Regions from separate parts of the Halomonas marinisediminis genome, predicted to be linked through region 2. Evidence: predicted binding sites of a transcription regulator. Region 2 holds the regulator's gene; each other region holds the start of a gene.
The links. The regulator sigma-54, encoded in region 2, starts transcription at its own class of promoters, with help from an activator protein. The targets are predictions, from matches to a motif close to TGGCACNNNNNTTGCTNT.

Region 1: glnA (glutamate--ammonia ligase) is a predicted target of sigma-54. The motif match lies at 1,214-1,231, and genes of this name have one in related genera.
Region 3: glnL (nitrogen regulation protein NR(II)) is a predicted target of sigma-54. The motif match lies at 1,919-1,936, and genes of this name have one in related genera.

The regions. Positions count from the first base shown of each region.
Region 1 is NZ_SLTR01000003.1:53,963-57,239, reverse strand. Features, by position in the region: gene typA (translational GTPase TypA) at 1-222, opposite strand, end outside; gene E0702_RS03580 (glycosyltransferase family A protein) at 381-932, opposite strand; gene glnA (glutamate--ammonia ligase) at 1,367-2,773, shown strand; gene E0702_RS03570 (ZIP family metal transporter) at 2,955-3,277, opposite strand, start outside.
Region 2 is NZ_SLTR01000007.1:71,095-74,371, reverse strand. Features, by position in the region: gene lptC (LPS export ABC transporter periplasmic protein LptC) at 1-74, shown strand, start outside; gene lptA (lipopolysaccharide transport periplasmic protein LptA) at 71-616, shown strand; gene lptB (LPS export ABC transporter ATP-binding protein) at 613-1,338, shown strand; gene E0702_RS07160 (RNA polymerase factor sigma-54) at 1,502-2,908, shown strand; gene hpf (ribosome hibernation-promoting factor, HPF/YfiA family) at 3,055-3,277, shown strand, end outside.
Region 3 is NZ_SLTR01000003.1:50,675-53,951, forward strand. Features, by position in the region: gene ntrC (nitrogen regulation protein NR(I)) at 1-827, opposite strand, end outside; gene glnL (nitrogen regulation protein NR(II)) at 820-1,866, opposite strand; gene E0702_RS03565 (DUF4124 domain-containing protein) at 2,169-2,729, opposite strand; gene E0702_RS03570 (ZIP family metal transporter) at 2,895-3,277, shown strand, end outside.

The sequences.
Region 1 (3,277 bases), on a different contig from region 2:
TTGCCAGCGGATCGCGGTGTTCTTGGCCAGGATGGTGATGCCGCGCTCCCTCTCCTGGTCATTGGAGTCCATGACGCGCTCCTGGCCTTCGGCCTTGCGATCCAGGGTGCCGGACTGGCTAAGGAGCTTGTCGACCAGGGTGGTCTTGCCGTGGTCGACGTGAGCAATAATGGCGATATTGCGAAGATTGCTTACATCAGAATGACTTACGGTCGTGCTCATAAGGTGTGACTCGCTAAAATGTACGCACCTATGTACACGTTCTGGTAAGTACCCTAGGCGCGGGGCAGGGATGGGGGACGCGTATTGTACAGATTAGAGGTGCCCAGGAGTAGCAAGTTTGGCGATGGGATCTTGTGCGTCCTGCTAGTAGAGAAGATTTAGCCAGCCTGGTGGACCGGGGTGATGCACTCCAGGCGCGCCCCACAGTGGCGCAGGCGCTCCACCAGGTCGTCGAGGGCGTCATGGTCTAGCTGGGGGTCGCAGCCGCCGAGGCGTTCGTACCATTGACGAGACATGCAGATACCGACGACGGGAGCAGGCTTATGACGCTTCAGCAGCCGGGCGAGCAGCCCCGGCGGACTGCCAGACAGGGTCACGGCGTCAACCTCGCCGGCACCGATGCGTCGCACCAGCTGCAGCAGGGTGCGAGTCGAGCCGATACAGCCAAGGAGAGGAAACACCAGTACCGAACCACGGGTACCAGCGATGGTGGTATTGAGCCGTTCCCCCAAGGGAAGGACACAAAGCCGTACATGGCGTGCCTTGTAGCGGCGGGCGATACGGGTGACCCTGACGTCCTGGGTATCGTCGATCACGATCAGCTCGATGTCCCGGTCGACGATAAGAGGTGTTACCAATGACAGCTCTCTGGGCAGCCTGGCACCGGCATTGCGCGCATCGATGAGTAGAGTGCCGGATGGTAAGGCCATGATGAACTCCGAGGCCAGAAGAGAGGGCTCTGGGCGACGGCCTGGAGTCGCGGCCGGCGATCAAGATGTAATGAAGTGTAGCTCGGAGTTAATTAACGTATCAAATGCTATTGGTGCTGCCTGGTGGTGCGTACCTCTTTATCTGTGCTTCATTTTGGTGCATTGACCGTTGAGTTCTGCCGTCGGTGCGCGGCCTCGTTCCCGTTGGCACTGACTGGCCTCGGGAATAGCCCTATAGATTTCAATATATTGAAAAAAAATAATGCGGCATTGCGCCGGGTTGGCACGCTGCCTGCAGTGTTATCATCACTAGCCAGTAGTATCGGGTCATCGTGGGCAGTGTGCCTGCGGCGTGCTACAACGAATCTTCGGGACTCCTGCATCCTGATGCCTGAATCCCACCATCATCGAGCCATGCTCAACCGGAGGACACCATGTCTACCAAGACGCTCGCCCTGATCGAAGAACATGACGTCAAGTGGGTCGACCTGCGCTTCACCGATACCATCGGCAAGGAGCAGCACGTCACCATTCCGGCGCGAGATGTCGATGAGGAGTTCTTCGAGAACGGCCAGATGTTCGATGGCTCCTCCATGTCTGGCTGGAAGGGGATCAATGAGTCCGACATGATCCTGCGGCCCGAGGATGGTACTGCCTTCCTGGACCCCTTCACCGAAGACGCCACCCTGGTGCTGCGCTGTGATGTCATCGAGCCGGCCACCATGCAGGGCTATGACCGCGACCCGCGCTCCATCGCCAAGCGCGCCGAGGCCTATCTGCAGTCCACTGGCATGGGCGACACCGCCTTCTTCGGTCCGGAGCCCGAGTTCTTTATCTTCGATGAGGTGCACTGGAAGGCCGATCCTGAAGGTGCCATGTACAGGATCACCTCCGAGGAGGGTGCCTGGGCTACCGACCGTCAGGTCGAGGGGGGCAACCTGGCCCACCGTCCGCGGGTCAAGGGTGGCTACTTTCCGGTGCCGCCGGTGGACAGCTTCCACGATATTCGCGGTGCCATGTGTAACACCCTGGAAGCGATCGGCCAGAGCGTCGAGGTGCACCACCACGAGGTGGCCAATGCCGGTCAGAACGAGATCGGGGTCAAGTTCAACACCCTGGTCAAGAAGGCCGACGAGGTCCAGGAGATGAAGTACGTGATCCACAACGTGGCTCACGCCTACGGCAAGACCGCGACCTTCATGCCCAAGCCGGTGGTGGGCGACAACGGCAGCGGCATGCATGTGCACCAGTCCTTCTGGAAGGAGGGGGTCAACCAGTTCGCGGGCGACGAGTACGCCGGTCTCTCCGAGATGGCGCTCTACTACATCGGCGGCATCATCAAGCACGCGCGTGCCCTGAACGCCTTTACCAACGCGTCCACCAACTCCTACAAGCGTCTGGTGCCGGGCTTCGAGGCGCCGGTCATGCTGGCCTACAGCGCCCGCAACCGTTCGGCCTCCATCCGTATCCCCTACACCGCCAGCCCCAAGGGCAAGCGTGTCGAGCTGCGTTTCCCCGACCCGACCGCCAACCCCTACCTGTGCTTCGCGGCGATGCTGATGGCCGGGATCGACGGCATCAAGAACAAGATCCACCCCGGCGATGCCATGGACAAGAACCTCTATGATCTGCCGCCGGAAGAGGGGAAGAAGGTGCCGACCGTGGCCCATAGCCTCGACCAGGCCCTGGAGGCGCTGGAAAATGACCGCGCCTTCCTGACCGAGGGCGGTGTGTTCACCGATGACATGATCGATGCCTATATCGAGCTCAAGAGGGAGGATGTGGATCGTCTGCGCATGGCGACTCATCCGATCGAGTTCGACATGTACTATAGCTGTTAACGACGGCTGTTAACGACGGCTGTTAACGACGGCTGTTAGCTATGCAGTGCAGCCGTTGACCACGCATTGTAGCCATTGATAAGAGCTCGCGGGCTCTGATTCGACCTGCGCAAGCGGCGCGCCTTCGGGCGTGCCGCTTGCGTTATCACGGGTCCAATGCCGTGGTCTTAATACCGTGGGCTCAGTGGATCAGCATATGGCCCATGATGCCGAGGGCGAAGCCGAGCACCGCGCCGAGAGGAGGGCCCCAGTGGCGCTCGAGTCTGGCCTGGGGGGCCAGATCCTGGAACACCGAGTAGAGGATGCCGCCGGCGGCAAACAGCATGATGGCGGCGACTACCGAGGGGTAGTCGGCCAGCCACCAGAACCCACCGAGGCCGGCGAGCGGTCCCAGCCAGGCCATGGTGAAGAACATCCCGACCAGGCGGCGTGATGAATAGGCGGTGCTCTGGCGAAGCTCATGATAGGCGTTGAAGCCTTCCGGCAGATTCTGCAGCGCCATCA
Region 2 (3,277 bases):
ACAACCGGGCACGCCTGACCGACAATGTGCGCGGCCACCACCCGCCCGAGACCTTCGAGGAGTCCTCGTCATGAAGCGCCCCCTATCCTCACTGTTGACCGGTGCCCTGTTGCTGACGCTGCTGCCTCTTGCCCCTGCCAGCCTGGCACAGAGCCAGACTCACAACCAGGATGCCAGTGCGCCCATTCTGGTGGAGGCGGACCGTCTCGACCTTGACGACCGCGCCGGCACCGCCGTGTATACCGGCAACGTGGATATTCGCCAGGGCAGCATGCGCCTGACGGGGAATCGCGTGGAGATCCGCCGTAACGCGGCAGGTGAACTCTCCCGGGCCACCGCCATCGGCGACCGAGCCTATCTCGAGCAGCAGCCGAACCCCGCCGAGCCCGTCATCAAGGGGTGGGGGCGCACCATTGTCTATCATGTGGCCGAGCGTCGTGTTGAGCTGATCGACCGCGCCGAACTCCACCAAGGGGGGGACACCTTCGAGGGCGGTTACCTGGAGTACTTCCTCGATCGCCGGGTCGTGCAGGCCCGCGCCGATGCCGAGGGGGTCGAAGGCAGCCAGCGCATTCGCATGACCCTCCAGCCGGAACAGCAGCAAGGGGAACCATGAAGACCCTTCACGCCCGCCATCTCGCCAAGAGCTACAAGCGCCGCCGTGTGGTACAGGACATCGGCCTGTCGATCCGGCAAGGCAGCATCGTCGGACTCCTCGGCCCCAACGGCGCCGGCAAGACCACCTCCTTCTACATGATCGTGGGGCTGGTGCGCGCCGACGCGGGCACGGTGACCATCGACGAGCTGGACCTCTCCCACGCCGCCATGCACGAGAGGGCCCGGGCCGGCATCGGCTACCTGCCCCAGGAGGCCTCGATCTTCCGCAAGCTGTCGGTGGCCGACAACATCATGGCGATCCTCGAGACCCGCCGCGACCTCGATCGCGACGGACGTCGAGCGCGCCTGGAGCAGCTGCTCGAGGAGTTCCATGTCACCCATATTCGCGACAACCTGGGCATGAGCCTATCCGGCGGCGAACGCCGCCGGGTAGAGATCGCCAGGGCCCTGGCGACCGAGCCCGCCTTCATTCTTCTCGACGAGCCCTTCGCCGGCGTCGATCCCATCTCGGTGGGCGAGATCAAGGGGGTCATTCGTCAGCTGAAGGCTCGCGACATCGGCGTTCTGATCACCGATCACAATGTCCGCGAGACCCTCGACATCTGCGACACCGCCTACATTGTCGGCGACGGTCAGATCATCGCCGAGGGCGATGCCGAGTCGATCCTTGCCAACCAGAAAGTGCGCGAGGTCTATCTCGGTGCCGACTTCCGCCTCTGACGCAAGCGCCCTCGCGCCTGGAGACGGTTGTGACGGCTGTGGCAGCAGCAGGCCAGCGCGATAGCGTTCACCCAATGGCATGATTATTGCTTAAGGTCGTATTGCACGATGCCCTGCCAGGCACTAGGGTAAGGCTTTCCGACATGCCAGGAGGACGCCTGCCATGGCCATGAAGGCATCTCTGCAACTACGGATCGGCACCCAGCTAACCATGACCCCCCAGTTGCAGCAGGCCATCGCCCTGCTGCAGCTCTCCACCCTAGATCTACGCCAGGAGGTCCAGCAGGCGGTGGAGAGCAACCCGCTGCTGGAGCTTGACGATGAGTTCGGTGAGCAGGCCACCCAGGAGCCTGCGCAGGACGACTGGGCAAGCGAGATTCCCGAGCAGCTCGCCACCGACAGCGACTGGTCGGATACCTACCAGGACCTGGCGGCGCCCAGCGGCGGAGAGGGACCCGATTTCGAGCGCCAGGCGGAAGGCCAGAGCCTGCACGGTCATCTCTCCTGGCAGCTGGCGATGAGCGACCTCGACCCACGGGAGCGCCAGATCGCCGAGAGCCTTATCGACGCCGTCAACGATGCCGGCTACCTAACGGCTCCCCTCGACGAGATTCGAGACGGCCTGAGACAGCAGGGACTGTCCGACCTGCGCAGCCAGGAGATGGAGCGAGTCCTGCGCCATCTGCAGCAGTTCGAACCCACGGGGATCTTCGCCCGCGATTTGAGTGAATGTCTGCAGCTTCAGCTCGCCGCCCTCCCCGACGATACGCCGCACCTACCCCAGGCACGACGCCTGGTCCGACAGTTCCTTGAGGCCCTCGGCAACGATGACCGCCGCCTGCTCAAGCGGCGCCTGGGGGTGGATGACACGGCGCTCGACGCTTCCATCGCCCTGGTGCGCAGCCTGGATCCTCGTCCCGGCAGCGCCTTCTCAAGCGTCACCGACGACTACGTGATTCCCGATCTCGTTGCCTTCCACGATCAACGTGGCTGGCACGTCCAACTCAACCCCGAGGCGATCCCACGGCTGCGCATCCAGCCCGATTACGCGGCACTGGTCCGCCGCGCCGACAAGAGTGACGACAACACCTTCCTCAAGGAGCACCTCCAGGAGGCGCGCTGGCTGATAAAGAGCCTTAGCAGCCGCAACGACACCCTGCTGCGAGTGGGTCGCGAAGTCATGGCGCGCCAACTCAACTTCCTGGAGCAGGGTGAAGAAGCCATGAAGCCACTCACCCTGGCCGATATCGCCCAGACGGTGGAGATGCATGAATCCACCATCTCGAGAGTCACCACCCAGAAGTTCATCCACACTCCTCGCGGGGTCTTCGAGCTCAAGTTCTTCTTCTCCAGCCAGGTCGGCAACGAGAGCGATCGCCACTCCAGCACCGCCATTCGTGCACGCATCCGCAAGCTGATTCAGGATGAACCGCCACGCAAGCCGCTATCCGATAGCCGCCTGGTCACCCTGCTAGATGAGGCCGGCATCCAGGTCGCCAGGCGGACGATTGCCAAGTACCGTGAGGCCATGGGCATCCCCTCCTCCAGCGAGCGCAAGCGCCTGCGCTGAGCACATGGGGCAGGGCACCATCACCCCCTGCTCGACCGGCCCAACCCCTTGAACATGGCGGGAATCTCCCCCGGGACCGACAGGGGGTATGCAAGACATGAAAAAGGGTTACAATCGAATCACAACCATCGAGCAAGGAGCGTGTCATGCAAGTGAATATCACCGGCCTTCATGTGGAACTGACCGATGCCCTGCGTGACTATGTCAACGAGAAGCTGACTCGCGTGGAGCGCCACTATGACAACATCACCAACGTGCAGGTGACCCTATCTGTCGAGAAGGAGCGCCAGGCCGCCGCCTGCATCATGCATGTTGCCGGTGCCGAGCTGCATGCAGAAGCCCAGGATGTCGACATGTACGCCGCCATCG
Region 3 (3,277 bases), on a different contig from region 2:
ATGCGCACATCCACTTTTACCGGAGTATGCCCGCCCACCCGATAGAACTCACCGTCGGCCAGCACGCGCAGCAGCCGAGTCTGAGCCTCGGCGGGCATATCGCCGATCTCGTCGAGAAACAGGCTGCCCCCGTCGGCCTGCTCGAAACGGCCCTGCCGGCTTGCGGTCGCCCCGGTAAAGGCTCCCTTCTCATGACCGAACAGCTCGGACTCAATCAGGTCGTGGGGAATCGCCGCCATGTTCAGTGCGACGAAGGGCTTGTCCGTGCGCGGACTATGCTGATGCAGTGCCCGGGCAACGCGCTCCTTGCCGGTGCCCGACTCACCATTGATCAGCACCGTGATGGGCGAGTGGGAGAGCCGCCCGATGGCGCGGAACACCTCCTGCATGGCCGGCGCCTCGCCGATGATCTCGGCATCCAACCCCTCCGGGACACTGATCGGCCTGCGGCGCTCGCGGGCATGGGCCACCGCACGGCGAACCAAGGCCAACGCCTCGTCGACATCGAAGGGCTTGGGTAGATACTCGAAGGCTCCGCCCTGATAGGAGGCCACGGCACTGTCCAGGTCTGAGTGGGCGGTCATCACGATCACCGGCAGTTCTGGATGCGTCTCGCGTACCCTGGCCATCAGGTCGAGACCATCGATACCCGGCATGCGGATATCGGTCATCAGCACATCTGGAGGGTCGGCCAGCAGGCGCTCGATCGCCGAGTCGGCACGTTCATGACACTCCACCTCGAGGTCGGGTTGAGCCAGGGCGCGCTCCAGCACCCAGCGGATGGCACGGTCGTCATCGACAACCGTCACGCGTGCAACGTCAGTCATGGCGCGTCTCCAGAGGAATAAGCAGTCGGAATTCGGTATGGCCCGGCGCCGAGGCGCACTCGATCAGCCCCTGGTGCTGATGCAGGATGCCCTGGGCGATGGAGAGCCCCAGACCGCTGCCCCCGGCACGTCCCGACACCATGGGATAAAAGAGTGTCTCCTGCAGCGCCTCGGCGATGCCCGGTCCGTTATCGATGATCGCCACCTCGCACACCAGCCGATGCCGCTCGGCGCCCAGGGTGAACTGACGACGCGCCCGGGTGCGCAACCGCAGGCGTGGTTCGGGGGTGGCCGCCTCGTGCATCGCCTCCATGGCATTGCGCGCCACATTGAGCACCGCCTGAATCAGCTGCGCCTCGTCGGCGGAGAGATCCGGCAGACTGGGGTCGTAGTCGCGCTCGATGCGCACCCCAGGATGCTCGGCAAGCACCAGGGTGCGGACCCGCTCCAGCACCTTGTGGATGTTGAGGGGCTCGTGCCGGGCCACCCGGTTGGGCCCCAGCATGGAGTCGACCAGATCGCGCAGGCGATCCACCTCCTCGATGATGATGCGCGTGAACTCATGATGCGCCGGGTTCTCCAGATCGCGCTCCAGCAGCTGAGCCGCGCCACGAATGCCCCCCAGCGGATTCTTGACCTCGTGGGCCAGCCCACGAGTCAACACCTTGACGGTTTCCTGGCGGGTCATCAGCGCCTCTTCCCGGGAGATACGAATCAGCCGATCGCGGGGCTCCACCTCCAGCAGCAGTTCGTCCTCGGCGATGGGAGTGGCGGTAAAGTCCACGGTCAGTGGCTCGCCTCCCAACAGCACCAGGCGCGCCTCACGGCGAGTGAAGGGGTGGCAGGCGTCCAGCGCCTTGGTAAGCACCGCCCCCATCCCATCCTCCTGCTCCATCGACGAACAGAGCGTGCTCCCCCGAACCCGGCTGAGGCTCACAGAAAGCAGCGCCTCGGCGGCGGGATTCATCCATGTCACCCTGAGCTCGCCATCCAGCAGCAGCACGGCAGTGGAGAGGTGTTCCATCAGGCGTTGGTACATCGCAGCGGCCATATCGGTTCCGGGTCAGCTTGTGCAAGAGGGACATCTAGATGAAGCAAGAAGCGGGCCAGGACGCGAGCCCCTCTGGCCGCGCTTATGACGGGACGAGACGTGCCATATATGCACCAAATTAGTGCATCTTGTGGCGCCCTGCACCGCCCCCGGCGACAAGCGAGACAGCGGGGATGGAGATTGCGTGGATCGTGACAGCGGGACACACCGCCCCCCCTCTCATCGGCAGGCGTTGATCAGGAGGGAGACAGTGTCATGACAGGAAGAGACAGGGACGCCCGAGAGGGTCGTCAGCCATTGGGTTGGCGATTCACGTTGGCGCGCAGCACATAGATCGTCACCGGTGAGGTGCGATGGCGAATCCCACCTTGGGCATCCAGCAGCTCGGCCTGCAGCACGTGCTCACCGGGGTTCATGTTGGGCACCATGAAGGCCGAGGTATGCATCGCCGACTGGCTGATCTGGCCATCCACCAGCAGCCTGACGCGATGATCCTCGCGCAGGTCGGGCGAGATCCCCAGATCCACGGCGACATTACCCGCCACGCCTACCGGAAAGGCCTGCTCATGGGTCGGGGAGATGATACGGAAGCTGTCATAGGGCATGAAGGGCTGCCCCGGACGGGACGTCGCGGGCGCACTATCGCGGCGCGGCGCGACCTGGCCGGCGTCTGCACTCCCCCGCGCCGGGACCACCGTCACCGGCGCCAGCTCCACCTGTTCGCCGCCCACATCGGGATCGTCGGTGAATACTACATTCCCCTGGGCATCCGTGGTGCGATAGATGGTCTGGCCGTAGGCCGTCAGTGTTACGCCCAGTGCCAGCATAAGGGTCAGGACCGTTTTGCCCATGGAGTTCTCCGCCTTGCCAAAGAGTCGATCGCCGGCAACCCGCCGCCTACCGGTAATATAGGTCACATCATAAGCAGGCCCGATGCCCCAGCGCCAGCGGCAACTGGCCGAGCGGCGAGGCTTCGTCCTAGGATGGCTTATTCAAACAACAGTCCAAGGAGACCGATGGTGGACAACTGGCAAGCGGTGGTGGTGCTGACGTTGATGGCGGGCATGGCGATGCCGGTCGGCGCCTGGGCGGCCTGGAAGGAGCGTATCGATATCCCGTGGCTCGAGAGCGAGCTGCGCCATGGCATCATCGCCTTCGGTGGCGGGGCACTGCTCTCGGCAGTGGCCCTGGTATTGGTGCCCGATAGCCTGTCGGATCTCTCCCTGGGAAGCGCTGCCGCCTGGTTCCTGGCTGGCGGCATTGCCTTCATGGCACTGGATGTGATGCTGGCGCGCAGCGGCTCCTCGGCCAGCCAGCTTGCCGCCATGCTCGCCGACTTCGTGCCCGAGGCGCTGGCACTGGGGGCCGCATTCGCCTACGGCAGCAGCGGGGGCATGCT